2 regions of the Nocardiopsis sp. NPDC055551 genome follow, and region 1 is predicted to be linked to the other one. Evidence: predicted binding sites of a transcription regulator. Region 1 holds the regulator's gene; the other holds the start of a gene.

Region 1 (9,714 bases):
GCCACGGCCTCGCGGAACCACACGTGCTCCGAGGAGGAGTGGTTGGGGACGACGTCGATGATCAGACGGATGCCCTGTTCGTGGGCGTCCTTGAGCAGGGCGTCGAAGTCGTCGAGGGTACCGAACCGGGGGTCGACGTCACGATAGTCGGCGACATCGTATCCGCCGTCGGCGAGCGGGGAGACGTAGAACGGGGTCAACCAGATCGCGTCGACGCCCAACTCCGTCAGGTGGGGGAGACGCTCGCGGATCCCCGCCAGGTCACCCTCTCCGTCCCCGTTGGAGTCGGCGAAGCTGCGCACATAGATCTGGTAAATGGCTGCTTCACGCCACCAGTGCGCCTCGTGCTGCATCAGCGGGGTCCTTCCGTAAGAGTGGCTGCAAGTTCTTGCGCAAGATTACCGTCAACTTTCTGTCATGTGACGCCGATCTCGACTAGAGTTGTCGTTATGGGTCCACGACTTGCCGACATCGCGCGGCACGCAGGCGTCAGCGAGGCGACCGTCTCGCGGGTGCTGAATGACAAGCCCGGCGTCGGCGGCGACACCCGAAAAGCCGTCCTGACCGCCCTCGACGTCCTTGGATACGAGCGTCCGGCGCGGCTGCGACAACGCTCCGCCGGGTTGGTCGGCATGGTGATCCCCGAGCTCGACAACCCGGTCTTCCCGATGTTCGCCCAGGCCGCGGAGGGAGCCCTCGCCCAGCGTGGCTACACCCCGGTGTTGTGCACCCAGACCCCCGGCGGAATATCCGAGGACGAATACGTCGAGCTGCTACTGGAGCGCAACGTCTCCGGCATCCTCTTCGTCTCGGGCAAGCACGCCGACACCTCCGCCTCGCACGAGCGCTACCACGCCCTGGTCGCCAGACGGTTGCCGATCGTGCTGGTCAACGGCTACTCCGACGCCATCCCCGCGGCGTTCATCTCCGCCGACGACCGTGAGGCCGGCCGTCTGGCCGTCAACCACCTGGTCGCCCTCGGCCACACCCGCATCGGCTTCACCAGCGGACCCGAGCGCTACGTCCCGGTCCACCGCAAGCTGGAGGGCTTCCATCAGGCGCTGACCGAACACGGCCTGGACGCCGACGACCTCGTCGAACTCTCCCTGTTCGGGGTCGAGGGCGGGCACGCCGCCGCGAACCGCCTCATCGAACGCGGTGTCACCGCCATGGTCTGCGGATCCGACATCATGGCGCTGGGCGCCATCCGCGCCGCCCGCCAGCGCGGTCTGCGCGTCCCCCAGGACTTCTCCGTGGTCGGCTACGACGACTCCCAGCTCATCGCCTTCACCGACCCGCCCCTGACCACCGTCCGGCAGCCGATCAACGCCATGGCGATGGCCGCCGTGCGAGCCCTGTGCGACGAGATCGCCGGACACCCCGTCTCCCACGCCGAGTACGTCTTCGACCCCGAACTGGTCGTGCGCGGCTCCACCACCGCGGTACCGGCCGCCCCCTCCCACACCGTCGCGGCGCCCTCCCGACACCAACCCAGGGTCGCCGCCCAGGGCCACTGACCGGCCGGGCGCCCGAACACGAAGAGACACGAACACGAAAAGGGGGGTGCGTGCCGCGCGCACGCACCCCCGTTTCCCGTCCCGCACCCACCGCGGGACGGGAGCTCCGGTCACCGCAGGGCGGGGAACCCGCGGACCAGGGCGGTGGAACCCCACCAGCGACCCAGCCCGAGGGTTTCGGCCGACCGCACGCACGCCAGGCCCACCAGCACCAGGGCGTAGACGATGTGGTCGTCCATGAACGGGTTGGTCTCCAAGGGCAGCACCGCCGCCCACATCAGGATCATCATCAACGCGCCCGTGGCGGCGGCGATCCTCTCACCGACGCCCAGGACCAGGGCGGCTCCGATGCCCAGCAGCCCCGCCATGAACAGCGGGTCCGCCCAGAACGTCCCGGCGATCGAGCCGAACGCTCCGGCGAAGGGGCCATCGACCGCGTTGGTCAGGAAGCCTTCGGTGGGGCTCGCCCCGTTGATCCAGGCGGCTTCGGCGGGGGTGGCGAACCCCAGCCCCAGCAGTTTGTCGAAGAAGGCCCACAGGAACACCCAGCCGATCGAGATCCGGGTGACGGCGAAGACGTAACGGGCCGCGCGGGACCCGATGAGGGGTCGCTCCTCCATCGGCGCGCTCCGGGGGGTGGTCGTGTGGTCGGACATCGTGTGTCCTCTCGCCGAACTGTTGTGTCACCTCCAAGACAACCCCTTGTACGAGCGCCTTTCGAGGCCCGGTGGTAATGGCCGCCAAGGACGAAGGTCCCACCTCGGCGGGCGTTCCGGGAAAGCCCCGGATCACCGCCCCCGCGCACGTCCGCGACCGGTCGGTATGTGTCCGAGCTCTCGATGGCGCGAGCTCTCCGCCACAGCCGGGCCGCGACCGTGCCCGCCCACCCTGCCCCGTCGGCGACACTGGGAACATGCCTTCCGTAGCCCTCGACGGCGAACCGGTGCCCCGCACCGGGGAGCTTCCCGCGCACTCCCTCGCCGAACTCGGCGACCGGCCCCTCGGGTTCTACGTCCACGTGCCCTTCTGCGTCACCCGATGCGGCTACTGCGACTTCAACACCTACACCGCCGAGGAACTCGTCTCCCGGGACGGCACCGCCACCTCCTCCCGCGAGACCTACGCCGAACAGGCCATCGCCGAGATCGACCTCGCCGACAAGGTCCTGACCGGCGAGCGCCCCCCGGTGAGCACCGTGTTCATCGGAGGCGGCACGCCCACCCTGCTGCCCGCCGAGGACCTGGGGAGCGTGCTGGCCGCCATCAGGGACCGCTTCGGTCTCACCCCCGACGTCGAGGTCACCACCGAGGCCAACCCGGAGACGGTCACCCTCGACTACCTGCGCCGCCTACGCGAGGCCGGCTTCAGCCGGGTCTCCTTCGGCATGCAGAGCGCCCGCCCGCACGTCCTGCGCGTCCTGGAGCGAGGCCACACGCCCGGACGGCCCGAACAGTGCGTGGCCTGGGCACGTGAGGCCGGGTTCGAGCACGTCAACCTCGACCTGATCTATGGCACCCCGAGTGAGAGCGACGACGACTGGGCGGGGTCCTTGGAGGCCGCGATCGGCGCGGGCCCCGATCACGTCTCCGCCTACTCGCTCATCGTCGAGGAGGGCACCCGGCTGGCCGCCCGGGTGCGCCGCGGCGAACTCACCGAACCCGACGACGACACCATGGCCGACCGCTACCTCATGGCCGACCAGGCCCTGGCCGCCGCCGGATACACCCCCTACGAGGTTTCCAACTGGGCACGCGCGCCCGAGGGCCGCAGCGCGCACAACTCGCTGTACTGGACCGGTGGGCACTGGTGGGGCGTGGGCCCCGGCGCGCACAGCCACGTCGGTGGAACCCGCTGGTGGAACGTCAAGCACCCGGCCGCCTACGCCGCGCGCCTGGCCGCCCGGGAGACGCCGGCACAGGCCAGGGAGATCCTCACCGAGGACGAACGCCGCTTCGAACGCGTCCTGCTCGAACTACGGATGGAACAGGGCTGCCCCCTGGAGCTGCTCGACGCCTCCGGTCTGACCACCGCCGAACGCCTGGTGGGGGAGGGGCTGCTGGAACCCGGAGCCCACGCCCGCGGATACGCCGCCCTGACCCGCCGAGGCCGTCTGCTCGCCGACGCGGTCGTGCGCGACCTCACCTGAGTCGCGCCGGCGAACGCGCGACCCGGACACGACGAAGGGGCCCGGCCGAAGCCGAGCCCCGGTCGTGGCCGGAGACTACTTCACCCAGCTGACGTTGAACGGGTAGCGGTACCACTCGCCCTTGTTGGCCGCGATGCCGCCGAGGATGCCGAAGACGACCGCGCACACCCACACGGCCAGCTGCAGGATGGCCCCGATGAAGATGATGTACAGCACCGCCGAGATCAGGTAGCCGATCAACAGGATGAACTGGAAGTTCAGCGCCTGAGCGGCCTGGTCGCGAACGAACGGGGACTCGTCCTTCTTGATCAGGAAGAAGATCAGCGGGCCGAGGAAGCCGAGCAGGATGCCGCTCAGGTGACTGAGCAGACCCATGGTGCGCTCGTCCTGGTTGGGCTGACCGGTGGTCGCCGAGGACCCCTGCATGCCGGGGTGCGGGGCGTAGCCGCCGTACTGGCCCTGCTGCGCGTAACCACCCTGGTCGTAGCCGGGAGGCGGCGGGTAACCGCCCTGGCCGTAGCCGGGCTGCTGCGGGTGGCCACCCTGGTCATATCCGGGCTGCTGCGGGCCGCTCTGACCATAGCCGGGCTGACCGGGCGGCGGGGGCGGGTATCCTCCGCCCTGGTCGGGCGCGGGATAGCCGCCCGAGGGCTGACCGGGTTGGCCGCCCTGCTGGGAGTACGGATCCTCCGGAGATGGGCCGTTGGGGTAGGACATGGCTCGGTTTCCTTGTCGGTGCGAGAGCTGTATCTACTTGAGAAGTCGGATGCTGAACGGGTAGCGGTACCACGCCCCCTTGTTCGCGCCTGAGGCCCCTAGGACGCCGAAGACGATGGAAAGGATCCATACGAGGGCGATGAGAAGGGAACCGATCCACGCCAGGTTCCCGAAGAAGATACCCAGACCAACGTACAGAACCCCCGCGAACACGTAAGGGATCAGCATCGTGATCTGGAAGTTCGCGGCCTCGGCGGCGTGGTGCCGCACGAACGGCGACGTGTTGCGCTTGGCGAAGTAGATGGCCAGCGGCGGGATCCAGCCGAGGAAGGCGATCATGAAGCCGGTCAGGTGCGCCGACATCGCGACCAGGATGCCATCGTCGCCGCTCGACCGCTGGGGCTGCCGCGCGTACCCCTGCTGAACGTAGGGCTGCTGCCCGGGAACCTGCTGGGGCTGCTGGGCGAACCCCTGCTGTGGCGCCTGCGGCTGCTGCGCGTACTGCTGCCCGTGGTCGGCGGGTCGCGCGGATGCGGGCGGGGCGAAACCCGGCTGTCCCTGCTGGGGTGGCCGCTGCGCGTACTGCTGCGGCATCTGGGCCTGCTGCTGCGGCTGCTGAGGCGGATACTGCTGACCGGGACCGGGACCGGGCCGGGCGCCCGGGGGCTGCTGCGGATGCGGCCCGGGCGTCCGCCCGTACCCCGGCCCGCCCTGCTGTGGGGGCGCCTGCGGCGCCTGTGGCGGCAGCGGAGGCCGTTGCTGCCCCTGCGGCTCGTCCGGGGACGGGGGATTCGACGGAGTCTCGCTCATGGTCTTCCTTGGATCCGCTGTCGGGGATGCTGATCGGACGTGCCCGAATGGTGGGGCCGGTGGTCCCGCAAGCCTAGTCTTCCAGGGGATGGGGGCCCGTGACGAAGTCGATGAGCTCCTCGACACGTCCCAACAGGGAGGGTTCGAGGTCACCATAGCCGCGCACCGACCCCAGGATGCGGCGCCATGCCTCACCCGTCTCCATCCGCCACCCCAGGGCGTCCACGACCCCCTCCTTCCACGGGAGTCCACGCGGCACCCGCGGCCAGGCCCCGATCCCGACCGCGCCCGGCCGGACCGCCTGCCACACGTCCACATACGGGTGCCCGACCACCAGCACGTCCTCGCCGCGCACCCGCTCGGCGATACGACTCTCCTTGGACCCGGGCACCAGATGGTCCACCAGCACACCCAACCGGCGCCCCGGCCCGGGGGCGAACTCCGCCACCACCGCGGGCAGGTCGTCCACACCCTCCAGGAACTCCACGGCCACGCCCTCCACCCGCAGGTCGTGACCCCACACCTTCTCCACGAGCTCGGCGTCGTGCGCGCCCTCGACGTAGATACGGCTCTCCCGCGCGGTACGCGCCCGCGCGCCGGTCACCGCGATCGATCCCGAGGCGCTGCGCAGCGGGCCCTTCGGCTTCGCGGTGGGGCGCACCAGCGTCACCGGTCTCCCGTCCACCAGGAACGCGGCGGGTGCCAACTCGAACACCCGGCGACCACCGTCACGGTCCTCCAGGGTCACCGTGGCCTTGTCCCAGGCCACCACCGCCCCACAGAACGTCTCGTCGGCGTCCTCGACCACCAGGTCGTGGTCGAGTGGGATCTCGGGCACCGTGCCCTTCTTGGGGAGTCGCCGGTCTCCGGCCAGAACGTCGCGGCCGTAACGGCCGGTTCCATTGGTAACCACGGTGCCGCAGTGTACTGGTGACAGGCTCAGGAACCGCGTGGTCGGGTGGCGCACGTCGCCGATCCGTCGGGAAGAAGACGGCCTCGCTCCCGTGTTACTACCGGCGGGTACCCACACGCGTTTGCGGTCGGGCATAGAATTAGCACTGAGGACCACGGAGTGCCAGGAGGTGGCGAGTTGCTGGATGAGCGCAAGCTCGCGGTCCTGCGTGCCGTCGTCGAGGATTTCGTCAACACCAACGAGCCCGTCGGTTCCAGGTCGTTGGCCGACCGACACCCGCTCGGTGTCTCCCCGGCGACCATCCGCAACGACATGGTCGCGCTGGAGGAGGACGGGTACATAGCCCAGCCGCACACCAGCGCGGGGCGAGTGCCCACGGACAAGGGATACCGCCTGTTCGTGGACCGGCTCTCCTCGGTCAAGCCGCTCTCGGCCGCCGAACGCCGCGCCATCGAGTCCTTCCTCGGCGGTGCCGTGGACCTCGACGAGATCGTCGCCCGCACGGTGCGGTTGCTCGCGCAGCTCACCCGTCAGGTCGCGATCGTCCAATACCCGTCGCTGACCCGTTCGTCGGTGCAGCACGTGGAACTCGTACCCCTGGGCGGCCAACGCATCATGATGGTCGTCATCACCAACACCGGACGGGTCGAACAGCGCGTCATCGACGGTCTGGGCGTCGTCGACGAGAAGGTGGTCGACGATCTGCGCAACATGCTCAACCGCGCCATATCCGGGAAGCACCTCGGTGACGTACCGGACGCGGTGGACGACCTCCCCGCGCAGGTTGCCCCGGAGGACCGGCCCGTGGCGGTCGCCGTCCTCTCGGTCCTGCTGGAGAGCCTCGTCGAACGACACGAGGAGAAGATCGTACTGGCGGGAACCGCCAACCTCGCCGCGGTCGACTTCGCGGCGAGTCTGCGGGACGTGCTCGAAGCACTGGAAGAGAACATGGTCCTCATCCGTTTGTTGGGTGAGGCGAAGGACCCCTCGATGCTCACGGTGCGCATCGGCGCCGAGAACTTCCACGAGGGCCTTCGGTCCACCTCCATCGTGTCGGCCGACTACGGTGTGGGAAACCAGTCGCTGGCCAAGATCGGTGTGGTGGGACCCACCCGGATGGACTACCCGGGGACGATGGGCGCCGTCCGTGCGGTGGCTCGGTATGTCGGACAGATTTTGGCAGGACAGTAACTCAGTGGCCAGAGACTATTACCAGGTTCTCGGGGTGCGTCGCGACGCGTCCAAGGACGAGATCAAGAAGGCGTACAGGCGGCTCGCGCGCGAGCTGCATCCGGACGTCAACCCCGACCCGGCGACCCAGGATCGCTTCAAAGAGGTGACCCAGGCCTACGAGGTCCTCTCCGACGAGAACAAGCGTCGGATGTTCGACATGGGTCACGACCCCTTCGCCCCCGGTGGCGGAGGCGGTGGCGGCGCCGGCGGCTTCGGTGGCGCGGGCGGCTTCGCCTTCGACGACATAATGAACGCCTTCTTCGGCGGCGGCCAGCCCGGTGGGCGGGGCCCGCGCGAGCGGGTCCGGCGCGGACGCAGCATCAAGATCCGCATCGAGCTGGACCTGGTCGAGACCGCGTTCGGCGTCAGCAAGGAGATCACCTTCCCCACCGCCATCCTGTGCGACACCTGCCAGGGTGAGGGGACGGCGGCCGGTTCACAGCGAACCACCTGCGACATGTGCCATGGCCAGGGTGAGGTATCCCAGGTCACGCGCTCCTTCCTGGGCCAGGTCATGACCTCGCGCCCTTGCCCGCAGTGCTCGGGCCAGGGCTCGGTCATCACCAACCCCTGCGGCGACTGCGCCGGTGAGGGGCGGGTCCGCGAGAAGGTCACCCGCACAGTCAAGATCCCCGCCGGTGTCGACGACGGCACCCGCATCCAGCTCGCGGGAGAGGGCGAGGTCGGCCCCAACGGCGGACCGCGCGGCGACATCATCCTGGAGATCGTCCAGAAGTCGCACCCGACCTTCGAGCGTCACGGTGACGACCTGCACTGCACCATCGCCGTGCCGATGACCGCGGCCGCGCTGGGCGCCTCCTTCGCCTTCGACACCCTCGACGGCACAGAGAACATCGACCTGCGCCCGGGCACCAACTCCGGACACGTCATCACCCTTCCCGGCAAGGGCGTCAGCCACCTCGACGGTGGTGGACGGGGCGACCTGCGCATCCGGGTGGACGTGGAGACGCCGAGCAAGCTCGACGAGGAGCAGGAGGTCCTGCTGCGCAAGTTCGCCGAACTGCGCGGGGAGGACCAGAACCCGGGCCGGTTCAGCCCCGGCCACGGCGGGTTCTTCTCCAAGATCCGTGACGCCTTCGGCGCCGGCAAGTGACCCCACCGGTATTCCTGGTCGACACCGCGGCCCTGGCCGCCGACCGGATCCGGCTCGACGGGCCCGAGGGGCGGCACGCCGCCGCGGTCCGACGCGTCCGTGAGGGCGAGACCGTCGATCTCTCCGACGGTCTCGGCTCACGGGCGCGGTGTGAGGTGGTGGAGGTCCTCGGCAAGGAAGCCCTCCTGTGCCGGGTTCTCGAACGCCTCGACGAACCCGAGCCGCGTCCCCGTCTGACCGTGCTCCAGGCCCTGCCCAAACGGGACCGGGGGGAGCTCGCGGTGGAGACGATGACCGAGGTCGGGGTCGACACCATCGTCCCCTGGGCCGCGGAACGGTGTGTCACCCAGTGGAAGGGCGACCGGGGCGCCAAAGCCCTCGCCAAGTGGCGGGCCGTGGCCCGGGAGGCCAGCAAACAGGCCCGCAGGGCGCGCCTGCCCGAGGTCACCGAACCCGTCGACCGCAAGGGTGCGGCGGCGTTGCTGGCCGAGGCCGACCTGTCGGTGGTCCTGCACGAGGACGCGACCGAACGGTTGTCCCGACTGCCGCTGCCGGACTCCGTCACCGAGGTCGTACTGGTGGTGGGGCCCGAGGGCGGAGTGTCCGAAGCGGAGCTCGCCGCGTTCGACGAGGCGGGTGCCGTCCGGGCTCTGCTGGGCGATTCGGTCCTGCGCACCTCCACCGCGGGGGTGGCGGCCCTGTCATTGCTCCAGGCCCGAACCGGGCGCTGGTAGAACGAAACGAGGAGGATCCGCGCCGTAGGCGCGGGTCCTCCTCGTTTTCTCGGTGTCACACCACCGGAGTCCTCATGCCACCCGGGTCACTGGGCGCTGGGAAGCTCGTCCTCGGTACCGCCGCCGCCGTTGTTCCCGTTACCGGGGGTGCCGCCACCGGGGGACTCGTCGTCCTCGGGGTCGTCCTCCGGGGCGGTGCCGGGGTCCGTGCCGGGGCCGGTCGGTTCCTCGGTCGGCTCCTGTTCCGGGTCGCACTCGGGATCGGCCGAAGCCGCGTCCCGCTCCTCCTTGTCCCGCTCGGAGTCGGTCGCCGTGGGCGTGACCTCGTCCTTGGGCGGGCAGCTGGAGGTGGACTCCACGCCCTCCTCCTCCGTGTCCTCCTCGTCCTCCGGAGAGGGGGAGGCCTCGGAACCCTCCTCGGGCTTCTCGGTGGGGTGGCTGGTCCCGGTCGCGGAGTCGCTCGCGGTGGACGAAGCGGACGCGTCACCGCCCTGCTCCTCACCGGCGGCGGGAGGGGTGTCCTCGCGGTC
Region 2 (9,714 bases), on a different contig from region 1:
GGGACTTCTGGGAGCACCGCCTGGAAGAGGACTGGACCGAGAGCGGGGTGGGATACCGAGCGCTCGGGCGGCCCTTCAACAGGTGGATGTACCGGGTGCGGGAGGAGGTCTTCCTCCGTGAGGTGGGCCGACTGGAGCCGCGCGGGGCGCGCGTTCTCGACGCGGGCAGCGGAACCGGCTTCTACGTGGACCTATGGGATCGACTCGGGGCCGACGTGGTCACCGGTTGCGACATGGCCCACGCAGCGGTGGAACGTCTGCGCGGACGCTTCCCCCAACACCGTTTCGTCCGCCAGGACGTGTCCGCCCTGGACGCCTTCGAGGACGCGAGCTTCGACGCCGCCTCGTGCATGGACGTGCTCTTCCACATCACCGACGACGATCGCTACGCGGCGGCCCTGGAGGGCCTGGGCCGGGTGGTACGTCCCGGCGGAGCGCTCGTCATCTCCGAGAACTGCCTGCAACGGCCCGAACAACGTGGGGAACACCAGGTCAATCGCACCCTGGAGACCATCACCTCACTCGCCGACAAGGCCGGGTTCGACGTGGTCCGGCGGGTGCCCATGCTCGTGCTGATGAACGCCCAGGTCGACGCCGCACTGCCCTGGCGCAAGCTCTGGGGCGGGTTCCTGCGGGCGGTCACCGTCACCTCGTTCACCGGTCGGCTGGCCGGCGCCCTCCTCTACCGGGTGGACCGTCGGCTGGTCCGTGGCCGATGGGAAGGACCCACCACCGAACTGCTCGTGCTGCGCAGGCGCGAACGGGACTGACCCGGCCCGCGGCGAGGCGGTTCGTCCGAGGTCCACCGTGCACGGCCGGATACGGTTGGGACACAAACCGTGCCGGGCCGCGCCCCAGGGCGACCCACGGCAGACGGCCTGTTCCGGGGAGGCGACCGTATGCTGAGACGTTCGACCGTCATGACCTGGGTTCGGCGAGGGCTCTTGGGGCTCCTCGCCACTCAGATCGCCGTGGTGGCGACCCTTGTCGGGATCGACCACTGGCGAAAGAAGGTGCGCCCGCACCGGGTGAACTTCCCCCGTACCGAACCCACGTCCCTGCCGCTCGGGGGCAACACCACCACCGTCTACACCTATGGCGCCGACCTGTTCGAGGACATGCTCGGGGCCATCCGTGGTGCCCGCCGTCGCGTCCTCTTCGAGTCCTTCATCATCAAGTCCGACGCCGTGGGCCAAGAGTTCAAGGCCGCCCTGATCGAGGCGGCCGAACGCGGTGTCGAGGTGTACGTCGTCTACGACGGTTTCGCGAACCTGGTGGTGCCCCGTCGGTTCTTCGAGTTCCCACCCTCGGTACGGGTTCTGCGCTACCCGGTGTTCCGGCTCGGGATGCTCCTCCTGGACATGCGCAAGTCCGGCCGGGACCACCGCAAGATCCTCACCGTCGACGGCGAGATCGGCTTCGTCGGCGGGTTCAACATCGGCTCCACCTACGCGATGGAGTGGCGCGACACCCACCTGCGGGTGGCCGGCCCGGTGGTGTGGGAGCTGGAGAACGCCTTCGTCGACTTCTGGAACAGCAACAAGGCCGAGGGCGAACCCGAACTGGACGGGTTGGGCGAGGCCGAATGGGACCCCCACATCCGCGTCCATCGCAACGTTCCCGAACAGCTCATCTATCCGATCCGGGCGATGCTCCTGGAGGCGCTGGACCGTGCCAGGGACAGGGTCCTCTTCACCCAGGCGTACTTCATCCCCGACCAGGAGCTCGCGAACGCGCTCATCGATGCCGCCGGCCGGGGAGTGGACGTCAACGTCCTCGTCCCGGAGAACTCCAACCACGTCGTCGCGGACTGGTTGGCGCGCGGCCGCTACTCCGAACTGCTCCGCGGTGGGGTGCGGCTGTGGCTGTACCAGGGCACGATGGTGCACGCCAAGACCGCCACGGTGGACAGCCGGTGGAGCACCATCGGCACCGCCAACGTGGACCGGCTCAGCCTCATCGGCAACTACGAGATCAACGTGGAGCTCTTCGACGAGGGTGTGGCCAAGCACCTGGAGCGGGTCTTCGACGTCGACCTCACCAACGCCCGCGAGCTGACCGAGGAGGAGTGGCGAGGCCGCCCCATCATGGCCAAGTTCAGCGAGATCGTCCTGGCCCCGTGGCGTAGCTTTCTCTGAGGGCTCTCGGGGGCGTGGTGACCGGAGCAGGGAGGTTCCGCCGTGGGACCCGATTTCGACGCCCCCTCGCTCAAGGCCGCGCCGACTCACGTGGGATCACTCCTCGGGGGAGAACCGGGGGAACCTGCGCGGAAAGAACACCTCGGGCTCCGCGCGACGTGGCCGCGGTCCACCCCAGTGCTGGGGCCCCGGATGGGGATCCCTGCTGAGCGCGGACGCGATCGCCGAGGGCGACCCACCTCGTTGCCGCCCTCGTGACCGACCGTTCCCCCGCTCGGTGTCGCGTTCGGTCTCGTAGTCTCCGTTCGCCACCCGGCTCACCCCCGCTCGCCCTGGATCACGCGTGTCCGGCCTGGTCGGCCGGGTCTCCATGATCGAGGTCGGAGCCTCGGGAAGCCCGTCCCGACACGACGTGGCCGGACGATTCCGTCCAGAGTTCTCCCGAGAACGGGGCCTTCACGGAACCAAAGAGTCGGTGCCGAACGCGCTGTCCGCGATACTTGTGGGGACTTGACCGTCCGTGGGGGAAACCATGGGGGAGCGAAAAGGCGTGGGCACCATCCCCGATGGAGGACGGCGCCCACGCCTTGTGTGGCGGCCCCGGCAGGATTCGAACCTGCGGCACCCGCTTTAGGAGAGCGGTGCTCTATCCCCTGAGCTACGGAGCCATGATTTTGACGGAGGTTACCCCGTCGCGGGGTCAAGCCTAACCCAGGATGGGCGTGCATGGGATGTCGATTGATGTTCCTGCGGTGCCGCGGGAGCACGCTGTGTGCGTGGCGGAGTACGCTGACCTACGATTGGTTGTCCTGGTGACGGTGTGATGTTGTTCATGTCGCGTGTCGTGATTATGGCGGCTTGAGCGTTACGGTCACTGTGGGTTGATGGATGTGACCTCCATCGGTGACCCGATGACCAGGCCTTCCGCCGGGGGTCGAGTGGGACGCCCCGCAGGGGAGCGGCTCGCTGTCCGCGGCCGTGGCCGCCGGATGGAACTGCCCAGTGTGTCCGCATGTGGACATGTAGTACGTTGCCATGCGGCCACGAGTAGATGTTCGAGGAAAAGCAGCCGGAGGATCATTCGTGCCGTTCAATTCTGATTCGGCGCGGCGCAGGTTCCGCGTGTCGGGTGGCGGGGCGCTGTCCGCCCTGAGCCTGTCGCAGCGGGTCCGGATGACGCAGGCGCTGACGCTCGTTCTGGTCACCGCGCTGCTCGTCGTTCCCATGCCGCAAGCCGCACTGGCACCCGCTTCCGCAGAGGCCGACCTTGAGGACCTGAGGAACAACGCGGAAGAGGCGACTCAGGAGCTGGAGGACGCCACCGACGAGTACGTCGAGCGTCAAGAGGCCGTGGAGGCCGCTCAGGAGGATCTGGTCGGGACGCTCCACGACCTGCAGCAGATCGAGGTCGACCTCGGTGAGATGCGCGAACCGCTCGCCCAGCTGGCCAGCACCATGTACCAGCAGCCCGACGCGGGCGTACTCGGCATCCTCGCCACCGGTGACCTCGACGAGGACCTCCAGACCCAGTCCTACGCCGCCAAGCTGTCCGAGGACAACCAGGCGCTGATCCAGGACGCCACGGACCTGCGTGAGGAGCAGGTCGGGCTGGCGAGCGAGGCGCAGGAACTACAGACCTTCACCCAGCTTGAGCAGGCGGAACTCGCCGCCCAGGTGGATGATCTGCGCGCCCAGTCCGAGGAGAGCACCAACGCGCTCACCGACGAACTGGAGTCGCGTGGTCTGGACCCCGACACCTTCATGGCCGCCTCGGAGTGCGACGCCTCGGCGGGTTCCAAGGCGGACGGCTACCCCAACGGGCTGCTGCCGAAGGATTCCCTGTGTGAGATGTACGACGGACATTTCCTGAGAGCGGACGCCGCCAAGTCCTTCCTCGAACTCAACATGAAGCACGTCGAGCAGTACGGCGAGAACATCTGCATCACCAGCTCCTACCGTGACCTGCCCAACCAGCACCGTGTGTACGGCGAGGTGGCACCCGGTTTCGCGGCGGTCCCGGGCACGAGTAACCACGGTCTGGGGCAGGCGATCGACCTGGGCTGTGGCATCCAGAACTTCCGTTCCGAGAAATGGAACTGGATGGAGACCAACGGAGGCGACCACGGCTGGGTCCACCCGGCCTGGGCCAAGTCCAGTCCGTTCGAGCCCTGGCACTGGGAGTACGAGGGCTGATCGGCCCGTGAACCCGTAGGGCGGCCCCGCGGGGCCGCCCTTACGCGTGTGCGGGGACCCGTGTGGGTCAGGCCGTGCTCTCCGGGGTCGCGGCGATCTCCGGGGTGACCTCACCGGTGCAGTGGGCGCACCTACCGGCCCTCTTGTCGATGTCGGAGAAGCAGTGCGGGCACTCGCGGGTGGTCGCCTCCTCCGCCTTGATGAACTTCTCCATGAGCTTGCCGAGCGGCAACACCACGAGGAAGTACAGGATCGCCGCGGTCATCAGGAAGGAGATGAGGGCGTCGATGAAGGAGCCGTAGAGGAACCTGCTGCCGTTGATCTCGAAGTAGAGGTCGCCGAAGGTGGGAACACCCCCGAAGATGCCGAGCAGCGGGGTGATGAACCCTTCGGTGAACGCCGTGATGAGACTGGCGAAGACGGAGCCGATGACTACCGCGACGGCGAGCTGCACCAGGTTTCCCTGGAGCAGGAACTTCTTGAAGCCTTCCATGGGGTACTGCCCTACGTGTTCGGAGTTGTTCGGGAAGGCGCCGCGGCGCGGCGCCTCGAATAGCTTTCACCAGCTCCGGAGATGGGTCAACCACGGATGATGACGGACAGTCGCGAAACGGTCGCGTGCCCGGCCAGCACGCGGGCCTCCTCCGTGGTGGCGGCGATGAGGATCAGCGCACCGCCCTCACCGGTGGTGCCCTCCTCCGCCGGTACGTCGAGCACCGGACGGTCGCCGACCACCTCGATGGCGGGACCCGCGCGGGCGGGTGGGCCACCGAGTTCGTCCATGGCCCGGGCGGCCAGTACGTCGACCCTGCTGCCGGGGGAGAGAAGGGCCACCGCCCCGGGATCGGAGACTCGGACCGGCACCGCCACCATGTCGGGGCCGTAGGGGGCGGCGGGTGGGTCGCCCAGGCGGGCGTCGGTCAGAACCTCGCCCGCGCGCACGGGTGCGTTCGGAACGAGGCCGGTGGGTGGATCCTCGGGGGAGAGGGCGCCTTCGGGAAGCAGTCGGTCCGGCAGGGTCCGACCGGCGAGGTCGGCCTCGGTCACCGGCCCGGTGGCGTCCAGGTCGCGTGCGGCGACCAGTACTTCCGTGGAGGGTTCGGGAGGGGGTCGCAGGACCAAGACGGCGCCGATCGCCGCGCAGGCGGCCAGGAGGGCCGCCACGGCGCGTCGGTACCGGTCCAGGAGGCGCAGGAGCCCACGTCGGTGACGGTAGGGGGTGGTGGTCATGCCTTCAACGCTAGAACGGCGGAAGAGGGCCGGACCGGTTATCCACAGGCCGGATTCCCCTGATCCTCCCCGGGCCGTGGAAGACCACGGAACGCTCGGGCGGCTCCGGTCACCGACACGCGAAAGCGCCGCCGGAGGATCCCGGCGGCGCGGACAGGTCAACGGAGGGTGGGGCGGCTCAGCTCTTGCTCGTGCTCGCGGTGGTGGTGTTGCCGGTGCTCTTGCCGCCGGAGGAGTCGCCGCCGGAGGAGGCGCTCTTGGCGGTGGAGTCGCCGGACTTGGCCGAGTCTCCGGAGCCGGAGGGCTTGGAGTCCTTGCCCTCGGCGGAGCCCGAACCGGTCATGGCCGAGCTGTTGGAGGTGCTGGAGCTGCTGTCGGTGCGGTAGAAACCGGAGCCCTTGAAGACGATCCCCACGGCCGAGTACACCTTGCGCAGGCGCCCCTCGCACTCGGGGCAGACCGTCAGCGAGTCGTCGCTGAAGCTCTGCACGACCTCCATCTGGGCGTCGCACTCGGTGCACGCATACTGATACGTAGGCACTGTTCCGGGTCCTCCTTGCTGGCACTCTCACCCGTTGACTGCTAAATAGTACGCGTTCGCCGACCACGGCCGCGACCGCCCCTCATCCGGAGGGATCACCGATGGGGAGGGGCACCGAAAGCGACAACGTCGCGATGTGACCGCTTAATCCCCGGTCAGTCCTCGGCCGACCCCGACCCGGACCCTCTCCGGCCACGGCCCCAGTCGGGCCAGACCGTGGCGGCGGGGTCGAAGGCGTGCAGCCCGCCACCCGGAGTGACCACCGCGTCCACGGGCCGATCATGGGGCTCCGAGGGCAGCTCCACGACGAACTCCTCGTCGTGGACCACCGCGATCGCCGGGGTGTGCGGGCCCTTGTGCGCCAGGGCGCGGTCGTAGCAGCCCGCCCCTCGTCCCATGCGTACACCGTGGTGGTCCACCGCCAGGGCCGGACAGATCACCGCGTCGGCGCGGCCCAACACCTCGGGCCCGTAACGGTGCCCGGTGGGTTCCACCAGCCCGCGCCCGGACGGGGAGAGGGAGTCGGGGCCGTCGAAGGACGCCCAGTCCAGGGTGTGGTCGGGAAGGAAGATCGGTAGCAGGACGTACGTGCCGCGCTTCCACAGCGCGTGCACGAGCCTGCGGGTGTCGGGCTCACCGCCGACCGAGTAGTAACAGGCCACGGTTCCGCCCATCGCCAGCCAGGGCAGGTCCATCAGGGCGTCGCGGACCCTCGATCCCACCCGGTCGCGCTCCCGCGGTCCCCGCTTCCGACGCTCGGCGAGGAGACGCTCGCGCAGCGCGCGCTTGTCGGCCCGTTCGCGGCCGTTCGGATCACCCATGCGCCCCAGTGTGGCACCGCCGTCCCGGATGTCCCAGGGACGCTCGTACGTCGACCCGGGTGAACTCCGGGTGGCGTTTTCTCCGCCTCCTCCCGAAAGGACGGGGACTTCTCGTCGCCACGTCCGTGGACCGAGCACGAGAACGGCTCGCTCTGCCCTAAAGTGCCTGACCATGAGCGCCGACATCGACCAGACGCGTCCCTCGACCTCCTCCGTGACCAAGGCGGTCGTCCCCGCGGCGGGTCTGGGCACCCGCTTCCTGCCCGCGACCAAGGCCACTCCCAAGGAGATGCTGCCGATCGTGGACAAGCCCGCGATCCAGTACGTCGTGGAGGAGGCGGTGGAGTCGGGTCTCCACGACGTCCTCATGATCACCGGACGCAGTAAGCGTTCCATCGAGGACCACTTCGACCGCGCCTACGAGCTGGAGGTCGCCCTTGAGGCCAAGGGCGACGCGGAGCGGCTCCGTTCGGTCCGTGAGTCCAGCGACCTCGCCCAGGTCCACTACGTCCGCCAGGGTGAGCCCCGCGGGCTCGGGCACGCTGTGCTGTGCGCGGAGGCGCACGTGGGCGACAACCCCTTCGCCGTGCTGCTGGGCGACGACCTGATCGAGACCGCCGACCTGCTGCGACGCATGATCGAGGTGCGTCGCGAACACGGAGGCAGTGTCGTGGCGCTCATGGAGGTCGAGCCCGAACAGGTCTCCCTCTACGGTTGCGCCGCGGTGGAACCCACCGAGGAGGAGGACGTCGTCACGGTCACCGACCTGGTGGAGAAGCCCGCGCGGGAAGAGGCGCCGAGCCGTTGGGCGATCATCGGTCGCTACGTCTGCGACCCCGCGGTCTTCGAGGTCCTGCACCGCACCCCGCCGGGGCGCGGCGGTGAGATCCAGCTGACGGACGCCCTGCTCGAACTCACCCGCACCAAGCCCGAGGAGGGCGGTGGCGTACGCGGGGTCCTGCTGCGGGGACAGCGCTACGACACCGGCAACAAGGCCGACTACATCCGCACCGTGGTCGACTTCGCCTGCCGGCGCCCGGACCTGGCCGAGGAGCTCCTGCCCTGGCTGCGCGAGTTCGTCGACCGCCACGACCGCGCCGACCGGAGCTGACCCGCCCGGCGCGTCCCACCGGTGTCAGTGGTCACAATGGGGTGGGGGCGGACCACACGAGTGGACCGTTCCCAGCGCGCACCACGAACCGGAGGGACCCCATGAAGAGCGTCGAACAGCACGTCTCCGATCTGCTGGCGCTGGTCGCCGTGCCCGAGGCGACGGAGCTCGACCTGCTCCGGGCCCACGGGACGGTACTCGCCGAACCGGTGGTCTCCGAGGTGTCCCTGCCGGGCTTCGACAACTCCTCGATGGACGGTTACGCCGTCCACTCCGGCGACCTGGAACACGCCTCGCCCGGCTCCCCGGTCAGACTGCCGGTGGTGGCCGACATCCCGGCGGGCGACCCGTCCCCGAGCGCGATCCGCCCCGGCCTGTGCGCGCGCATCATGACCGGCGCACCCATGCCCACGGGCGCCGACGCGGTCGTCCCGGTCGAGTGGACCGACGGTGGGAGCGTGGAGGTCCTCGTCGAGCGTCCGGCCACGCCCGGGGGGTTCGTGCGCAGGAGCGGAGAGGACGTCGAGGCGGGCGCGCGTGTGCTGAACGCCGGGACCCTCATCGGGGCGGGGGAGATGGGTGTGCTCGCCGCGGTCGGCCGCCGGACCGTCCCGGCCGTCCCCCGGCCCAGGGTCGTGGTCCTCTCCACCGGTGAGGAACTGGTCGAACCCGGGCGCCCGCTCGGCCCCGGCCAGATCTACGAGTCGAACAGCTACATGATCGCGGCCGCGGCGAAGGAGGCCGGGGGCGAGGCGCACCGCCACGGCTTCGTCGGCGACGACCCGGTCAGCGTTCGTGACGCCCTGGAGGGGCTGCTGCTGCGCGCCGACATCGTCGTCACCACCGGTGGCGTCAGCATGGGCGCCTACGACGTGGTCAAGGAGGTGCTCGGCAGGCAGGGGACCGTCGAGTTCACCTCGGTGGCGATGCAGCCCGGCAAGCCCCAGGGATACGGCACGATCGGCCCGGACGAGACCCCCATCATCACGCTGCCGGGCAACCCGGTGAGCGCCTTCGTCTCCTTCCAGATGTTCGTACGGCCGGTGCTGCGGAAGCTGCGCGGTCTCGACCCGACGCCCCTACCGACCGTGCGCGCCCGACTGTCCACCGCGGTCACCTCGCCGAAGGGTCGACGTTCCTACCTGCGCGCCGTGCTGTCGCCGGCGGACCCCGGCACCGAAGCGGCGCACACCGTCTCGCCCGCCGTCCGACAGGGTTCGCACCAGCTGTCCGCGCTGGCCGACGCCAACGGCCTCCTCGTCGTCCCGGAGGAGGTCACGGAGCTGCCGGCGGGTGCGATCGCGGAGGTCCTGGCGCTGCCCGGGCACTGACCCGAGGCGGTCTCCGCGCCGTTGTCACCGTGGAGGAGTACGGTCATGCGTGGGACGCGCCGACGCGCGCCCCACGCGGCCGGCGCACCGATGGGCCGCGTGGTCCACACGCGAAGACGACGGGTGACCCCGATGACCGACACCCCGAAGCCGGAGGCGCACCCCTCCGGCCTGACCCACCTCGACGAATCCGGCGCCGCGCGCATGGTGGACGTCTCCCGCAAGGACGTCAGCGCCCGCAGCGCGACCGCCACCGGCCGGGTCCTGCTCAACGCCGCGACCGTCGCCGCCCTGCGCGGCGGAGAGGTCCCCAAGGGCGACGCCCTCGCGGTCGCGCGCATCGCCGGCA

What was found. Region 1 encodes HrcA, which represses chaperone genes, less so after heat shock. Its sites were predicted from a motif close to TTGGCACTCTCNNNNNGAGAGTGCCAA; they were not measured.
Region 2: ACWGSK_RS08265 (FmdB family zinc ribbon protein) is a predicted target of HrcA. The motif match lies at 6,121-6,147, and genes of this name have one in related genera.

The regions. Positions count from the first base shown of each region.
Region 1 is NZ_JBSHJJ010000006.1:150,443-160,156, forward strand. It holds gene ACWGSK_RS12780 (glycoside hydrolase family 13 protein) at 1-353, opposite strand, end outside; gene ACWGSK_RS12785 (LacI family DNA-binding transcriptional regulator) at 450-1,517, shown strand; gene ACWGSK_RS12790 (hypothetical protein) at 1,628-2,173, opposite strand; gene hemW (radical SAM family heme chaperone HemW) at 2,431-3,663, shown strand; gene ACWGSK_RS12800 (DUF4870 domain-containing protein) at 3,739-4,380, opposite strand; gene ACWGSK_RS12805 (DUF4870 domain-containing protein) at 4,414-4,743, opposite strand; gene ACWGSK_RS12810 (hypothetical protein) at 4,732-5,223, shown strand; gene ACWGSK_RS12815 (DUF3097 domain-containing protein) at 5,264-6,103, opposite strand; gene hrcA (heat-inducible transcriptional repressor HrcA) at 6,281-7,294, shown strand; gene dnaJ (molecular chaperone DnaJ) at 7,299-8,450, shown strand; gene ACWGSK_RS12830 (16S rRNA (uracil(1498)-N(3))-methyltransferase) at 8,447-9,184, shown strand; gene ACWGSK_RS12835 (hypothetical protein) at 9,271-9,714, opposite strand, start outside.
Region 2 is NZ_JBSHJJ010000003.1:406,564-416,277, forward strand. It holds gene ACWGSK_RS08230 (class I SAM-dependent methyltransferase) at 1-770, shown strand, start outside; gene ACWGSK_RS08235 (phospholipase D-like domain-containing protein) at 900-2,138, shown strand; gene ACWGSK_RS08240 (calcium-binding protein) at 2,235-2,450, opposite strand; tRNA gene ACWGSK_RS08245 (tRNA-Arg) at 2,731-2,806, opposite strand; gene ACWGSK_RS08250 (D-alanyl-D-alanine carboxypeptidase family protein) at 3,222-4,331, shown strand; gene ACWGSK_RS08255 (MscL family protein) at 4,399-4,824, opposite strand; gene ACWGSK_RS08260 (SAF domain-containing protein) at 4,911-5,561, opposite strand; gene ACWGSK_RS08265 (FmdB family zinc ribbon protein) at 5,740-6,102, opposite strand; gene ACWGSK_RS08270 (5-formyltetrahydrofolate cyclo-ligase) at 6,258-6,923, opposite strand; gene galU (UTP--glucose-1-phosphate uridylyltransferase GalU) at 7,096-8,034, shown strand; gene glp (molybdotransferase-like divisome protein Glp) at 8,136-9,365, shown strand; gene moaC (cyclic pyranopterin monophosphate synthase MoaC) at 9,498-9,714, shown strand, end outside.